Regions from separate parts of the Bariatricus sp. HCP28S3_A7 genome, predicted to be linked through region 2. Evidence: predicted binding sites of a transcription regulator. Region 2 holds the regulator's gene; each other region holds the start of a gene.

Region 1 (5,633 bases), on a different contig from region 2:
GGTGTCCCAGATGGCGATGGTCATCGTGTTGATTATGGATCTGGGAGGCGTGTTCGAAATGATCGGCAATGTGCTTGTCTGGGTGGCACTGATTCTGACCGTTGTATCACTGGTGGATTATATAGCGAAGAACAAGCAGGTATTGACACAGGGAGGCATGTAACATGGTTGTGGAACTGATTTCCGTAGGAACTGAAATTTTACTTGGAAATATTGTAAATACGAATGCGGCTTACCTAGCAGAGAAATGCGCTCTGCTAGGTTGTTCTTTATATCATCAGACGGTGGTGGGCGATAATGAGGAGCGTATGGAGGACGCGATACGTCAGGCACTTGACCGCTCGGATATCGTGATCCTGACAGGGGGACTTGGACCTACGAAGGATGATTTGACGAAAGAAGTGACTGCACGTGTATTCGGAAGAGAACTGTATCTGGATGAGCATTCTAAAGAGCGGATCGAAGCGTATTTCGATCGGATAGGGAGCAGCCGGATTACGGAGAACAACTGGAAACAGGCGTTGGTTCCGGAAGGTGCGATCGTGATCGATAACCATAACGGCACCGCTCCTGGACTGATCATTGAAGATCCGGAAAAGGGAAAGACAGCGATTCTGATTCCGGGACCACCGAATGAGATGAAACCCATGTTCGAACAGGACATTGCTCCGTACCTGAATAAACTGCAGCCGGAAGGAATTTATTCTCATATGGTGAAAATATGTGGTATCGGAGAGAGCCGGGCCGAAACGATGGTGGCGGATCTCATGGACGCACAGACGAATCCGACGCTGGCACCTTATGCAAAGACGGGAGAAGTTCATTTCCGGGTGACTGCGAAGGCGAAATCCGAGGAAGAGGCAGAAGAGCTCATGAAGCCGATGATCGAGGAAATGTATCGACGCTTCGGCGATGCGGTGTATACGATCAATGAGCAGGAGACACTGGAAGAGAATCTTGTGGCACTTTTGAAAGAAAAGGGCATGACACTTTCGACCGCAGAATCCTGTACCGGGGGCAAGCTGGCCGGACGGCTTCTGAATGCGGCCGGAGCTTCTGAGGTGTTCAATGAAGGGTATATTACTTATGCAAATGCATCCAAGGAAAAGATTCTGGGTGTGAAGCATGAGACACTGGAAGAATTCGGCGCGGTAAGTGCACAGACAGCCGAAGAAATGGCGCGAGGTGCGGCAAAGGCAGCAGAGGCTGATGCGGCTCTGAGTGTGACCGGAATCGCGGGACCGGGCGGCGGGACCAAGGAAAAGCCGGTCGGACTGGTCTATATCGGATGTGCGGTGAACGGACGCGTGACGACCCGGGAATGTCATTTCACCGGAAACCGGGAGAAAAATCGGGATTATGCGGTTGTGCGGGCGCTTACACTTTTGAGGGAGGAATTGCTGGCGGCAGGACAGCAGCAGAAATAACATAAAGAGGTAAAGCGTATGATAATTAAAAGACTGGAAAATGAGGAAATACTGGAAGGACTGCATCTGGTATGGGATGTGTTTGCTGCTGATATTGCACCGACGTATTCGAGGGAAGGTGTAGAAGAATTTCAGAAATTTATTAAATATGAGAATTTTATGCCGAAGGTGCAGAGCGGACAACTGATTGTGTTCGGAGCAATGGAAGGACAGGAGCTCTGCGGAGTCGGTGCTGTGCAGACTGACGGGCACATTGCGCTTCTGTTTGTCGGGAAGAACTGGCAGAGACGGGGAATCGGAAGGCTGCTCTTTGTTGCCCTGCAGCAGTTCTGTATTGTGGCATTTGGAATAACGAAGATGACGGTTCATGCGGCGCCTCAGGCCGAAGGATTTTACAGGCGGCTTGGATTCCATGAAGTGGCTCCGGAGCAGGTGAAAAACCAAGTCCGTTACGTTCCGATGGAAAGAGCGATGAGTGCGGAAGAAATCCGGCTTCAGAAAAAAGCAAAACGCAGAGGAAAATTCCTGATGCTGGCTATCCTGGCTCTTGTGGTACTTCTGGGAATAGGTGTCGGAACGACAGCGTATAGAGTATTTACGATGGTTCAGGATGGAATTATGGATGGCGGAGGAATGAAAAATCCATTCCTAAGCGATGGGGGGCAAACGGATCAAACGGAGAAAGAGATGAAAAAAGAGACCGGGGAAGGAATTGATGGAATCGAATGTTACCAGGCGGAGAACCTGCCCTACACGATTACGGAGGAGTCTTATTCTTATGAATCCTCGAAAAGTGAGGGAAGCATCACATCTCAGTTCGATGTGAAGTATCCGCAGATCCAGGGGCTGGAAGGAGAACAGATTGCGAAGGTCAATGAGGAACTGAAAAACTGTGCGATGAGTACGGTCAATGCGCTGTATCTTAAGGCCAGCGATGATATGAAAGCGGCGGTGATGAAAGAAGACTCTCCGATCCTCGCAAGTAAGGTGACTTATCGTGTGACATACGCGGGAGAAGATTTTATCAGCGTAGTCTTCTCGGATGATTATTATGCAGGAAACAAAAATGCAAGATATCAGGATCTAAGAACGAGAAACATCCGCCTGTCAGACGGAAAAATCTATGAAACGAGTGAAATCATCAATGTAGATACGGAATTTATAAAAGAATGGAAGAAACGGATGAAAGAAGAAGCACCGAATTCGATCGTAGTAGATGCGCTGAAGACGTCACAGTATCGGAAAATCCTGAGCGGAGAGATCCTTGATAACCGTTATTATGACAATTTCTTCGTGGACAAGGACGGTATTGAAATCGGTATGACCTATCATTATCGGGATGATGAACAGCAGAAGGAAGAGCGTGGCTGGATCACCGCACCATTTACAATGGAGGAGATAAAAGCCTACAAAACAGACAGTGATTTTTGGAATCTTTGTACAAACTAATGATTGACGAATGTCGAAAATTATGCGAAAATAAAGACATATATGGGGTGTTAAAAATATGTCAAACACACTATAGGAAGAAATCATTTACATTTGAAAGGAGTTTTAACATGATTTATTCACATGAAGTAGAAATGATGTGTCCGGTAGCTCAGGGTGCAAATCACGGACCGGCTCCGATTCCGGAAGAAGCGAAATGGGTTAAAGCAAAAGAAGTAAAGGATATTTCTGGTCTGACACACGGAATTGGCTGGTGTGCACCGCAGCAGGGAGCATGCAAACTGACTTTGAATGTTAAAGATGGTATTATCCAGGAAGCACTGGTTGAGACGATCGGATGTTCAGGAATGACTCATTCCGCAGCTATGGCATCTGAAATTCTTCCGGGCAAGACAATTCTGGAAGCACTGAATACAGACCTTGTATGTGATGCTATCAATACAGCAATGAGAGAGTTATTCTTACAGATCGTTTACGGAAGAACTCAGAGTGCATTCTCTGAAGACGGACTTCCGATCGGCGCAGGTCTGGAAGACCTTGGTAAAGGACTTCGTTCTCAGGTTGGTACAATGTATGGAACACTTGCAAAAGGTCCTCGTTATCTTGAAATGGCAGAAGGATATGTTACAGGTATCGCACTGGACGAGCATGATGAGATCATCGGTTACAAATTCGTAAGCCTTGGCAAATTCACAGATTTCATCAAAGGCGGAGACGAACCAAACGTAGCATGGGAGAAAGCTCAGGGACAGTATGGCCGTGTAGCTGACGCTGTTAAGATCATCGACCCACGTAAAGCTTAATCATTAGTGTCGCCTTAAGAATTGGTGCCGCTTGTACATATCAGGTAACTTAAAATAAATCAGGAGGACAAGTAAATGGCTTTATTTGAATCATATGAAAGAAGAATTGATAAAATCAATGAAGTATTAAACAGCTATGGCATTGCTTCTTTGGAAGAAGCAGAAAAGATTACAAAGGATGCCGGACTTGATGTTTATAATCAGGTTAAGGCTATTCAGCCGATCTGTTTTGAAAATGCATGCTGGGCATATATCACAGGTGCAGCAATCGCAATTAAGAAAAATGTTGACACAGCAGCAGAAGCTGCAGCAGCAATCGGTGAAGGCCTTCAGGCTTTCTGTATCCCGGGTTCTGTAGCAGACCAGAGAAAAGTAGGTCTCGGACACGGTAACCTTGGAAAGATGCTTCTGGAAGAAGATACAGACTGCTTCGCATTCCTTGCTGGTCATGAATCATTCGCAGCAGCTGAAGGCGCAATCGGTATCGCTGAAAAAGCAAACAAAGTTCGTAAAAAACCGCTTCGTGTTATCCTGAACGGTCTCGGAAAAGACGCTGCAAAGATCATTTCCAGAATTAACGGATTCACATACGTTCAGACAGAATACGATTATTATACAGGAGAACTGAAAGAAGTTCAGAGAATCGCTTACTCTGACGGACTTCGTTCTAAAGTAAACTGCTACGGAGCAAACGATGTACGTGAAGGTGTTGCAATCATGCACAAAGAAGGCGTAGACGTTTCTATCACAGGTAACTCTACAAACCCGACACGTTTCCAGCATCCGGTTGCAGGTACATACAAGAAAGAATGTATCGAACAGGGCAAGAAATACTTCTCAGTTGCTTCAGGCGGCGGTACAGGACGTACCCTTCACCCGGACAACATGGCAGCAGGACCGGCTTCCTATGGTATGACGGATACACTCGGACGTATGCACTCTGACGCACAGTTCGCAGGATCTTCTTCCGTACCGGCTCATGTAGAAATGATGGGACTTATCGGAGCAGGTAACAACCCGATGGTTGGTATGACAGTTGCAGTTGCAGTTTCCATTGAGGAAGCTAAGAAGGCTGGGCGTTTTTAAGCGGTTTTAGCACAATTTCATAAAATATAATATTAGACACGTCATAAGAACAAAAAGCTCTGTGACGTGTCTATTTTTTTTCACCTTAAAATATAGGCTCACGTCATATGACGTGTTCAATCTGTAGAATGGAGGTGAATATCATGAAAAAACAGACGGCAGAGTTTGCAGTAGTGACTAAAAATGGTGTCGTTACTCAGATAGGGCGTTCAGTAATTTATCAGCCTGAGATTAAATTTAAAGGCGGTACTGTAAAATGGGTAGATGATTCTAAGCATATGAAGAAGCATCAGTAGGAGGGTTATGTGTATAACATGATAGAAACGGTCAGAATATACAGTTCTAATTCTGGCTACTAACATATTTATTGATGTTGGCGCGTCAATAGATAGAAGTAATAAATAGAACATACATAACAAATCTGAGGATACAGAATGATTTGAATCCTGTAATTAACTGATTCTCCCATATACTTTTTTCACAGGCTGATATAATATTGCAATTGCAATAACCATAAATACAGCATTGATGACAGTTGCAGGAATTGAGATTACAGAGCCTGCAATTGCAGCTGCGAGTCCATTTCCCAGGATCATCATCTTTACAGTACCCATGACCAGCTCGATCAGAACATTCATACATCCGTAGATGACTGCACTGATAATTGCACCTGTGTATTCTTTTTTCTTATCGCCGTTCGCTTTTTTCTTAAGAGAAGCAAATATCACTCCGATGATCAGACATTTGACAACTGTTTCGATAAATACCTGAGGAACATCCTGCATATATCCATTTAGGATATCAAAGATGATAAGTCCAAGCGTTCCCGATACAGCGCCTTTTTTACCGTTCTGCAGAAGAACACCCA
Region 2 (5,633 bases):
TGATTTTCATAAATATGTTCAGGTGGCAAGAAAACGATCCGTGAAGAAAGAAGACAGGGCAAAAAAATCTCTGGAAGAACACCGGGAGATCCTGAATGCACTACGGACCGGAGATGCGGACCGTGCAGAAGAACTGGCACATATTCATATCCTGAATGTTATGGAGAATCTTCATATTGAGCAGGAATAACAGGCAAAAGAAAGGAAGAGTAAGCATGAGCAAGATTCAGATGACGACACCAATTGTTGAGATGGACGGAGATGAGATGACAAGGATCCTGTGGAAGATGATCAAGGAGCATCTTCTTCTTCCGTATATTGATTTGAAGACAGAATATTATGATCTGGGCCTGAAACACAGAGACGAGACAAACGATCAGGTTACTGTGGATTCTGCAATCGCAACGAAGAAATATAAGGTTGCAGTAAAATGTGCAACGATCACTCCGAACGCAGCCCGTGTGAAAGAGTATAATCTGAAAGAAATGTGGAAGAGCCCGAATGGAACCATTCGTGCGATCCTTGACGGTACTGTATTCCGTGCACCCATCGTTGTAAAAGGAATTGAACCTTGTGTAAAGAACTGGAAAAAGCCGATCACGATTGCAAGACACGCTTACGGGGATGTTTACAAAGGTTCTGAAATGAAGATCCCGGGTGCCGGAAAGGTAGAACTGGTTTATACCGCAGAGGACGGAACCGAGACGAGAGAGCTGGTTCATAATTTTACCGGATCCGGAATTGTTCAGGGCATGCATAATATTGATCAGTCAATCGAGAGTTTTGCAAGAAGCTGTTTTAACTATGCACTGGATACGAAACAGGATCTCTGGTTTGCAACGAAAGATACGATTTCCAAGAAATACGACCATACCTTTAAAGATATTTTTCAGGAGATTTTTGATGCAGATTACAAAGAGAAGTTTGAAGAAGCCGGAATCGAGTATTTCTATACGCTGATCGACGATGCCGTAGCACGTGTGATGAAGTCTGAAGGCGGTTATATCTGGGCATGTAAGAACTATGACGGTGATGTGATGAGTGACATGGTTTCTTCCGCATTCGGATCACTGGCCATGATGACTTCCGTGCTGGTATCTCCGGAAGGATACTATGAATATGAGGCAGCACACGGAACGGTACAGCGGCACTATTACAAGCACCTGAAAGGAGAAGAAACATCTACTAACTCCGTGGCAACGATCTTTGCATGGACGGGGGCACTCAGAAAACGTGGTGAGATGGATGGAAATCAGGAGCTGATGGATTTTGCCGATAAGCTGGAAAAGGCAACGATCGATACAATTGAAAGCGGAAATATGACTAAAGATCTTGCACTGATCACGACGCTTCCAAATCCGACTGTATTGAACAGCGAAGATTTTATCAAAGCGATCGCTGAGAGATTGTAAATAAAAACAGGAAAAACGCGCCGATAAGGCGCGTTTTTAACAGTTATTCAGCCAGCTCTTCCCATTTTTCATAGAGCTCTTCCAGCTCTTCTTCATTTGCAGCCTTTTCCTTTGCCAGTTCCTGACACCGGACGGAATTGGTATAGATTTCTTCCTGCATAAGAAGCGTATCGATCTCCTGGTTTCGTTCTTCCAGCCGGGTAATGCGTTCTTCCGTCTTTTTCAGTTCGTTCTGACGCTTCCGGATTCTTGCTTGTTCTTCTTTCTGTTCCTGCCAGCTCATTTTGGACTGGGACATTGAAGAAGTGCCTTCATTCGTAGATTGCTTGTCTGAAATATTGCCACCGGCGTATGCCGTCGTGAGTTCCTCTTTCTTTTCGAGATAGTAATCGTAGTTTCCAATATAATTTACAAAAGTATGGTTCACCAGGTCAAGAATACGCGTGGCTGTCTGGTTGATGAAATAACGGTCATGGGACACATAAAGTACGGTTCCGGTGTACTCATTCAATGCATTTTCCAAAATTTCTTTCGAAGCGATGTCCAGGTGGTTCGTAGGCTCGTCCAAAATCAGGAAGTTCGCCTCGGAGAGCATCAGCTTTGCAAGAGATACTCGTCCGCGTTCTCCGCCGCTCAAATCACCGATCATCTTAAATACATCATCGCCTGTGAATAAAAATGCAGCTAGAACATTCCGGATCTGTGTATTCGTAAGTGTCGGATAATCATCGGAGATCTCTTCAAAGATCGTTTTTTCCATGTGAAGTACGTGATGTTCCTGATCGTAGTAACCGATATGTACATTGGTTCCCAGTGTAAAGCTTCCCGAATCCGCCGCGATCACATTGTTCAAAATCTTAAGCAGTGTCGTTTTCCCTGTTCCGTTATCGCCTACGATGGCTACATGTTCACCTCGCTTAATCTCGAAGCTGACATCCTGAAAAAGGACCTGGGGAGCAAATGATTTTCCAAGGCCTTCAACGCGAAGCACGTCGTTCCCGCTCACACAGGAAGGCTCCAGGCTTAAATGAATATCGGTATTCAGCTCAACCGGTTTTTCAACAGGTGTGATTTTGTTTAACAGCTTTTCCCGGCTTTCCGCACGTCGGATTGATTTCTCGCGGTTGAAGGAACGAAGCTTTTCGATGACTGCCTCCTGATGCTTGATTTCCCGTTGCTGATTCAGATATTCTTTTAGCCTTGCGTCTCTGAGCTGCTGTTTCTTCTGGGCATAATCTGAATAATTTCCCATATATGTCATCAGTGTACCGTTTTCAATCTCCAGCACTTTCGTTACGACACGATTCAAAAAATAACGGTCGTGGGAGACGATGAGCACTGCACCGGAGTAATTCAGCAGGTAGTTCTCAAGCCATGCGATTGAATTCATATCCAAGTGATTGGTAGGCTCATCCAGCAGTAAAATATCCGGTTTCGTCAGCAGAAGTTTGCCGAGGGAAACACGTGTCTTCTGGCCGCCGGAAAGGGCGTCCACCGGTTTCTGAAATTCATCCTCAGTAAACCCAAGGCCTTTAAGAACACCGACCAGTTCGCTTTTATAAGAATAGCCGTCAGCACGTTCAAATGCAGCGGTAAGTCTATGATAAGTGTCAAGTTTCATCTGAAGTGCGTCACCGGTCAGCGTACTGATTTCCAGTTCCAGTGCACGAATCTGACGTTCCATTTCGATAATCTCAGATTTGGCGGTGCGGACTTCTTCGTAAATGGTATTCCCGCTCATCAGGTCCTGGTGCTGGGCAAGATAGCCCATTGTTTTTCCTTTGGTAAGAATTACATCACCGTCATCACTATTCAATTCACCGACGATCATTTTCAAAATTGTGGATTTCCCGGCGCCGTTCAGACCGACCAGCGCCGCTTTCTCACGGTCTTCTATATGAAAGGAGCCTTTATTCACAATAACCTGCTCCCCAAAGGATTTCGTTAAATTGTGGCATGCCAGTATCATTTTCAAACCTCCTTATACTGTAGAAATAGGTACTGTCTACCTCATTATATCGGAAATACAATAAAAAACAACTATTAAGTTTGACTTTTTTATGTCATTTTTATATAATGAAATTTAGAATAAGAATGGAAGGTGGATGTCAGGTGGAAGAAAGAGAAATATCTCAGGCAGTAATCAGAAGACTTCCGAGATACTATCGTTATCTTGGCGAATTGCTGGAACACGGTGTGGAACGAATATCCTCCAACGATTTGAGCAAGAGAATGAAAGTAACTGCATCCCAGATTCGTCAGGACCTTAATAATTTTGGTGGATTTGGACAACAGGGATACGGGTATAATGTAAAATACTTATATACGGAAATAGGGAAAATTCTGGGACTGGACAACCAACATAACATGGTCATTATCGGTGCCGGTAATCTTGGACAGGCACTGGCTAATTATGCAGCATTTGAAAAAAGAGGTTTTGTATTAAAAGGATTATTTGACGTGAATCCACGACTTGTGGGAATTACGATCCGCGGTGTGGAGATCCGGATGATGGATGAACTGAGTGATTTTATTCAGAAGAATGATATTGAAATCGGAGTACTTGCGATTCCGAAGACAAGAGCCATAGATGTTGCGAATGTTCTGGTTGATAATGGTGTGCGGGCGATCTGGAATTTTGCACATACAGATTTGAATCTTCCGGATAATATTATTGTTGAGAACGTGCATTTATCGGAGAGTCTGATGAGACTTTCATACAATATAACACGTTATAATATGGAACATACAGATAATTCATAATTCGACAGAATGTGTTACACACATTTTGCCTGAATCGGCGTAATGAGAGAAGAGTTCCGGCTGCGGGGCTCTTTATTGCGTATTGGAAGGTGAGAATATGAAATATATATTGACGGCTGAACAGATGAAAGCGGCGGACGGAAGAATGATCCATGAGATCGGGATTCCTTCGCTGGTACTGATGGAACGTGCGGCGCTTCAGTGTATGGCTGCAATGAAAGAAGAGCAGATTGATCTGTCCTATGCACTGGTGGTATGCGGCTCCGGCAACAACGGTGGAGACGGATTCGCGGTGGCAAGACTGCTTGCCGAAGAAGGAAAAAGGGTCGATGTGTGTTTTGCCGGAAAATTGGAATCCAGGAGTGAAGAAACGAAGCAGCAGATGCATATTCTGGAAAATCTGGGCGTGTCTGTAGGAAACACTTTACCGGAGAAGGAATATAGTGTTATTATAGATGCCGTATTTGGAATCGGGCTTTGCCGAAATATCGAAGGACATTACCAGAATGTGATTGAACAAATGAACCGGTATCAGGGATACAAAGTTGCGATTGATACTCCGTCCGGAATTTCCGCTGACACCGGGGAAGTACTGGGATGTGCGTTCCGGGCTGATTTGACAGTCACGTTTGCATACGCTAAGGCAGGTCAGGTTTTCTTTCCGGGTTCCGAGTATGCGGGGAAAGTACTGGTAAAGGATATCGGCATTACGGATCCGGGCTTTGAAAACCGGGACGATCTTTATTTTATGCTGGAAAAACAGGATGTGATTTCCAGGATGCCGGAGAGAAAGCCGGATTCCAATAAAGGAAGCTATGGAAGGGTTCTTCTTATTGCCGGAAGTAGGGGAATGTCGGGGGCAGCGTACTTAAGTGCCCATGCGGCGTACATGGTAGGCGCAGGCCTTGTACGGATATACACGGAAGAATCCAACAGACAGATTCTTCAGCAGCTTCTGCCGGAAGCTATTATCACGACTTATGATGAGATGGCCTTAGATTGTTTCCGGGAACTTCCAGATCTGCTTCAATGGGCAGATGTGGTCTGCATCGGATGCGGACTTGGAATTTCAGAGTATTCGCGGAGACTTTTTAAAATGACGCTGGAAATGAACCGGAAGCCGTGTGTGATTGATGCGGACGGTCTCAATCTTCTTGCGGAATTTACCGAAGAAGAGCGAAGAAAATGGGCGCGCCAGAAAGAACAGTATGTGCTGACACCTCATATGAAAGAAATGTCAAGATTGACAGGATATCCTGTTGCAGAACTAAAGAATCATAGGAACGCTCTTCTACGTGAGTTTGTTGAAAAAATGCAGGTCGTTTGTGCCATGAAAGACAGCAGAACACTCGTCGCAGCTTGCGGACATCCGACGTTTCTGAATTCATCCGGAAATGCAGCAATGGCGAAGGCCGGTTCCGGTGACGTGCTGGCAGGAACGATTGCCGGCCTGATGGC
Region 3 (5,633 bases), on a different contig from region 2:
AAAGCAGAAGAATTTCTGGGGATCACCCAGCAGAAAAGCTATTCTTTTTCCAATGTCGAAGGGACAAGGAATTTTACCTGCACAAACCACAACTTGTTCCTGGATATGATGGAGGGAGCCATTTCAGGAAAAACCGGGTTTACAGGAGAAGCAGGGTATTGTTATGTGGGAGCACTGGAGAATGGCGGAAGAACCTTTGTCGTTGCGCTTCTGGGCTGTGGATGGCCCAATAACAAAAGTTATAAATGGGTTGATACCAAGAAATTGATGCAGTATGCGCTGAAGACGTATCAGTACCGCGATGTATGGAAAGAGCCGGTGCTCAGGGAAATTACCGTGGAAAATGGAATTCCGGATGATCAGGAGCTGTTTGGGGATGCAAAATCCACGCCGGTCCTGCAGACAGAGGAAGGAAAACAGAAGGAACTGCAGGTTCTTTTATCGGAGTCGGAACAGGTAGAGGTGACTGTCTGCCAGGAAGAAACAATGCAGGCACCGGTGACGAAAGGAACAGAAGCGGGCTATGTATGCTATACTTTGAATGGAGAAGTACTAAAAAAGTACCCTCTGGTCATTGAAGAGGAGATTCCGGTGAAAAACTATGCCTGGGTATTCCGAAAAATCTGTAAAAAATACATGATGATAAATTAGATCAATTAAATTGCTTAAATTTGTCGCTGGACTTTATAATATAGATGTGTTAGGATATGTGAGTACAACAAAATAGAGCAAGAACATTGACGAATATTTATGAATTTTGCGCGAAGACTGAAAAATTCCTATAATTCAGACAAATTACATTCTTGAGTATTTATAGAAGGAGAGAACACGATGAAGAATTTTGAAAAGTATGAAAGACAATATTTTATGCCGCCGGAAGTCAGTTATGACTGGGCGAAGAAGGATTACATTGAGAAACCACCGATCTGGTGCAGTGTGGATCTGCGTGACGGCAATCAGGCACTGATCGAGCCGATGAGCCTGGAGGAGAAGCTGGAATTCTTCCAGTTGTTAGTTAAAGTCGGATTTAAAGAGATCGAAGTCGGTTTTCCGGCAGCATCCGAGACAGAATATCAGTTCATGCGCACTTTGATCGAGAAGAATATGATTCCGGACGATGTGACCGTACAGGTACTGACTCAGGCACGTGAACATATCATCAAGAAAACATTTGAAGCAGTAAAGGGAGCGCCCCATGCGGTTGTACACCTTTACAATTCGACATCCGTTGCTCAGCGTGAGCAGGTGTTCCGCAAGAGTAAAGAGGAGATCAAGAAGATCGCGATCGACGGAGCGAAACTTTTGAAAACACTGGCTGATGAGACAGAAGGAAATTTCACCTTCCAGTACAGTCCGGAAAGCTTCCCGGGAACCGAAGTGGATTACGCAGTGGAAGTGTGCAACGCCGTTCTGGATGTATGGCAGCCGACCCCGGATAAGAAAGCAATCATCAACATTCCGACAACCGTAGAGAACGCAATGCCGCATGTATTTGCAAGCCAGGTAGAATATGTAGACAAACACCTCAGCCATCGCGATGGCGTGATCCTCTGCCTGCATCCACACAATGACAGAGGATGTGGTGTGGCAACCGCAGAGCTTGGTGTACTTGCCGGAGCAGAGCGTATCGAGGGAACGCTGTTTGGAAATGGAGAACGTACCGGTAACGTGGACATTATCACACTGGCTATGAACATGTTCTCACACGGTGTTGATCCGGGACTGGATTTCTCCAACATGATGGAAATCCGTGAGACCTATGAGCGTCTTACCAGAATGCATGTTTACGAACGTCAGCCGTATGCAGGAGATCTGGTATTTACCGCATTTTCCGGATCCCATCAGGATGCGATCGCGAAAGGTATGGCCTTCAGGGAAGAGAAAGAATGCGATAAATGGACGGTTCCGTATCTGCCGATCGATCCGAAAGATGTGGGACGTACCTATGACAAGGATGTTATCCGTATCAACAGCCAGTCCGGTAAGGGCGGCGTCAACTACATATTAAAGCAGAACTTCGGTATCAATCTGCCGAAGGAGATGAAGGAAGAAGTGGGATATCTCGTAAAAGATGTATCCGACAAGGCTCACAAAGAGCTGACTCCGGAATGGGTTTACCATATTTTCGAGGACAATTATGTCAATTACAAAGGTGTCTTTACGATTGATGAGTGTCATTTCAAACAGGAAGACGGAATCCTTGCGACAGCAACCATTTCGCATGCGAACAGCAAACGGATCGTGACAGCATCCGGTAATGGACGTCTCGATGCGGTAAGCAATGCGATCAAGCAGTATTTCAACATCAGCTACGAGCTGTCCTTCTATGAAGAACATTCTCTGACAAAGGGATCTTCTTCCAAGGCATGTGCATATGTCGGTATTATCTGCAACGGACATACATACTGGGGAGTCGGCATTGATGCAGACATTATCCACGCATCCATCGATGCACTGGCAGTTGCGGTTAATAAAATTGAAGAGATCAAAACAGCAGATGAGTGTAAGGACGAACGTATGCTTGAGATCATGAATTATATTCAGGCAAACTATCTGGATGTTTCTCTGGATGACCTCTCTGAGAAATTCTTCCTTTCCAAGCCGTACCTGTCCAAATACATCAAAGAAAAATCAGGTATGACGTTCGGGGACATCGTAAAGAAAGTCCGTATGAAAAAAGCCAGAGCCATGCTTAAGAGCAGCAGTATGACCGTGGAAAATATCGCGCTTTCTGTTGGATATCAGAACGTGGAGCATTTTAACCGGCTGTTCAAAAAAGCGTATAATATGACACCGGTACAGTTCCGGAATCAGAAATAGGTGACAAGGGGGCGAGTGACTAGGGGTGACGGGTGACCGGTGACCCTAGTCACTCGTCCCCTTGTCGCTTTTGGTCTTTTTTTAATACAATGTGAAATTATTAACGAGTTATTCGCGAAAAATGTTGCAGTTTCCAGAAAATACAAGTATAATAAACTCGGCAGAAAATTTGGTTTATATTTAAATTTATAAAATGGAGGGCTAGATTTATGAGTAACACAACAACATCAAATCCGGCAGGCATGAGAATTGCTGCATTGCTTGATTCGGGAAGTTTTGTTGAAATCGGCGGAGCAGTAACAGCAAGAACGACAGATTTCAACATGCAGGAGAAAGAGACTCCGGCAGATGGTGTCATTACCGGTTATGGAGTCATTGACGGTAATCTTGTCTATGTGTACAGCCAGGACGCGACTGTTTTAAAGGGCGCGATTGGTGAGATGCATGCAAGAAAGATCGCACATATCTATGACATGGCAATGAAGATGGGTGCACCGGTCATTGGACTTATTGACTGTGCAGGTATGCGTCTTCAGGAAGCAACAGACGCACTGAATGCATTTGGAAGTCTCTACTACAAACAGGCAATGGCTTCTGGCGTTATTCCACAGATTACTGCTATTTTCGGAAATTGCGGCGGTGGACTCGCAACAGCTGCAGCACTGACTGATTTCACATTTATGGAGACAAAGGGCAGATTATTTGTGAACTCTCCGAATGCAATCGTCGGAAATGAAATTAAGAAATGTGACACATCCTGTGCTAAGTTCCAGAGCGAGGAATCCGGAATGGTGGATGCAGTCGGAACAGAAGAAGAGATCCTGGAAAATATCCGTGAACTCGTATGTATGCTTCCGGCAAATAATGAGGATAACGATTCTTATGATGAATGTACCGATGATCTGAACCGGATCTGTGAAGATATTGAAAATGCAGCCGAGGACCCATCCATTGTTCTGTCAATGCTTTCAGATAGCGGCGTTTTCTTCGAAACAAAGAAAGAATACGCAAAAGATATGGTGACCGGTTTTATCCGTCTTAACGGAATGACCGTAGGAGCAGTGGCAAACCGTTCAAAAGTATTTGATGAAGAAGGAAAGGCAGCAGAAGAATTCGACGGTTCTCTTTCAGCAAGAGGATGCAAGAAAGCAGCCGGATTTGTGAAATTCTGTGATGCATTTGGAATTCCGGTCCTGACACTTACCAATGTAACAGGATTCAAGGCAGCTGTATGTTCGGAGAAGAATCTTGCGAAAGCAATGGCATCACTTACCTATGCATTCGCCGATGCAACCGTACCGAAAGTTACTGTTGTAACCGGAAAAGCATACGGAAGCGCATATGTGACCATGAACAGCAAATCCATCGGAGCAGACATGGTTTATGCATGGCCGAACGCTGAGATCGGTATGATGGAAGCTGATATGGCAGCAAAGATCATGTACGCAGATGCAGATGCCGATACATTAAAAGAAAAAGCAGTGGAGTATCAGGAACTTCAGTCAAGCCCGCTTTCTGCTGCAAGAAGAGGCTATGTAGATACGATCATTGAACCGGCCGACACAAGAAAATATGTGATCGGCGCATTTGAGATGTTATTTACAAAGAGGGAAGAACGTCCTTCAAAGAAACACGGAACAGTTTAGTGAGGTGAAGCAAAGTGAAGAAAAAAATCAGTTTATTAATCTGCATTCTGGCACTTGCGTTTGCCTTTACCGGCTGCGGTAATGCGAAAGGAATCCAGTATGATCCGGAGACCATCGAGCAGAGCTGTGAACAGGTATTATATGTCGTTGCAAGCGGCGGTATCTCAGGTGAGCAGGTCAGCAGCATGTCAGACTGGAATCAGGGCTATCTGATGGCACAGTTTGAGTCCCAGACCGGCGTCCAGATGGAGGCAGAAGATTTTATTACTGCATTAGAAGGATGGAGTGCGTCAGCGGATGAATGCGGACAGTACATCAGTCACGGAGACTATGAATTCAAGACCAGCAGTACGACTCTGACGGTAACTGCACCGGCAGAATTCTCAGACAGAGAAGCTGATCTGGAGTTTACATTTGATGAGAATCTGAAGCTGGAGTCATTTACGGTAAATGCTTCCTTCAGCACGGGCGAGATTCTTAAGAAAGCCGGATTGAATACATTATTAGGTATGGGAACTGTATTTTGTGTTTTGATATTCATGAGTTTTATTATTTCTCTGTTTAAATACGTTCCTGCATTAGTAGACAGAAAATCCAAAAAACAGGCGGAGCCTGCAAAAGCTGCTCCGGCTCCGGCACAGGCAGAAGAAGCCGCAGCAGAAGAGGAGATCGATGACACAGAGCTTGTCGCGGTTATCGCTGCAGCGATTGCTGCTTACGAAGGAACTTCTACGGACGGTTTCGTAGTACGTTCTATTAAGAGAAGAAAATCCAACAAATGGAATGCATAAATATAGTTGATATTCAGGAGGAAATAATCATGAAAAATTATACAATTACAGTGAACGGAAACGTATATGATGTGACAGTAGAAGAAAACGGAGCAGGAGCTTCACCGGCACCGGCAGCAAGACCGGCAGCGGCACCTAAGGCAGCACCAAAGGTAGCACCGGCAGCAAAAACGGCAGCAGGCGCAGGCAGCATTAAAGTGGCAGCAGGTGCAGCCGGAAAAGTATTCAAGATCGAAGCAAGCGTCGGACAGAAACTTGCAAAAGGTGATACCGTTGTGATCGTAGAAGCAATGAAGATGGAAATTCCTGTTGTGGCTCCGGAAGACGGAACCGTTGCTAGTATTGATGTAGCAGTAGGCGATATGGTAGAAGCAGG

Evidence for each region. Region 2 encodes Rex, which represses fermentation and respiration genes when NADH is low (regulators of the CRP and FNR family bind a similar motif). Its sites were predicted from a motif close to ATTGTTAANTANTTAACAAT; they were not measured.
Region 1: ACTNA4_RS01390 (iron-sulfur cluster assembly scaffold protein) is a predicted target of Rex. The motif match lies at 2,923-2,942, and genes of this name have one in related genera.
Region 3: ACTNA4_RS07515 (acyl-CoA carboxylase subunit beta) is a predicted target of Rex. The motif match lies at 2,909-2,928, and genes of this name have one in related genera.

Annotation. Positions count from the first base shown of each region.
Region 1 covers NZ_JBQHSG010000002.1:963-6,595, reverse strand. The annotation lists gene pgsA (CDP-diacylglycerol--glycerol-3-phosphate 3-phosphatidyltransferase) at 1-163, shown strand, start outside; gene ACTNA4_RS01400 (competence/damage-inducible protein A) at 165-1,427, shown strand; gene ACTNA4_RS01395 (GNAT family N-acetyltransferase) at 1,446-2,876, shown strand; gene ACTNA4_RS01390 (iron-sulfur cluster assembly scaffold protein) at 2,987-3,679, shown strand; gene ACTNA4_RS01385 (GGGtGRT protein) at 3,755-4,765, shown strand; gene ACTNA4_RS01380 (hypothetical protein) at 4,909-5,061, shown strand; gene ACTNA4_RS01375 (ECF transporter S component) at 5,218-5,633, opposite strand, start outside.
Region 2 covers NZ_JBQHSG010000003.1:48,291-53,923, forward strand. The annotation lists gene ACTNA4_RS02760 (GntR family transcriptional regulator) at 1-190, shown strand, start outside; gene ACTNA4_RS02765 (NADP-dependent isocitrate dehydrogenase) at 216-1,412, shown strand; gene ACTNA4_RS02770 (ABC-F family ATP-binding cassette domain-containing protein) at 1,456-3,381, opposite strand; gene ACTNA4_RS02775 (redox-sensing transcriptional repressor Rex) at 3,525-4,175, shown strand; gene ACTNA4_RS02780 (NAD(P)H-hydrate dehydratase) at 4,273-5,633, shown strand, end outside.
Region 3 covers NZ_JBQHSG010000008.1:64,202-69,834, forward strand. The annotation lists gene ACTNA4_RS07505 (D-alanyl-D-alanine carboxypeptidase family protein) at 1-651, shown strand, start outside; gene ACTNA4_RS07510 (2-isopropylmalate synthase) at 832-2,820, shown strand; gene ACTNA4_RS07515 (acyl-CoA carboxylase subunit beta) at 3,030-4,466, shown strand; gene ACTNA4_RS07520 (OadG family transporter subunit) at 4,481-5,257, shown strand; gene ACTNA4_RS07525 (biotin/lipoyl-containing protein) at 5,287-5,633, shown strand, end outside.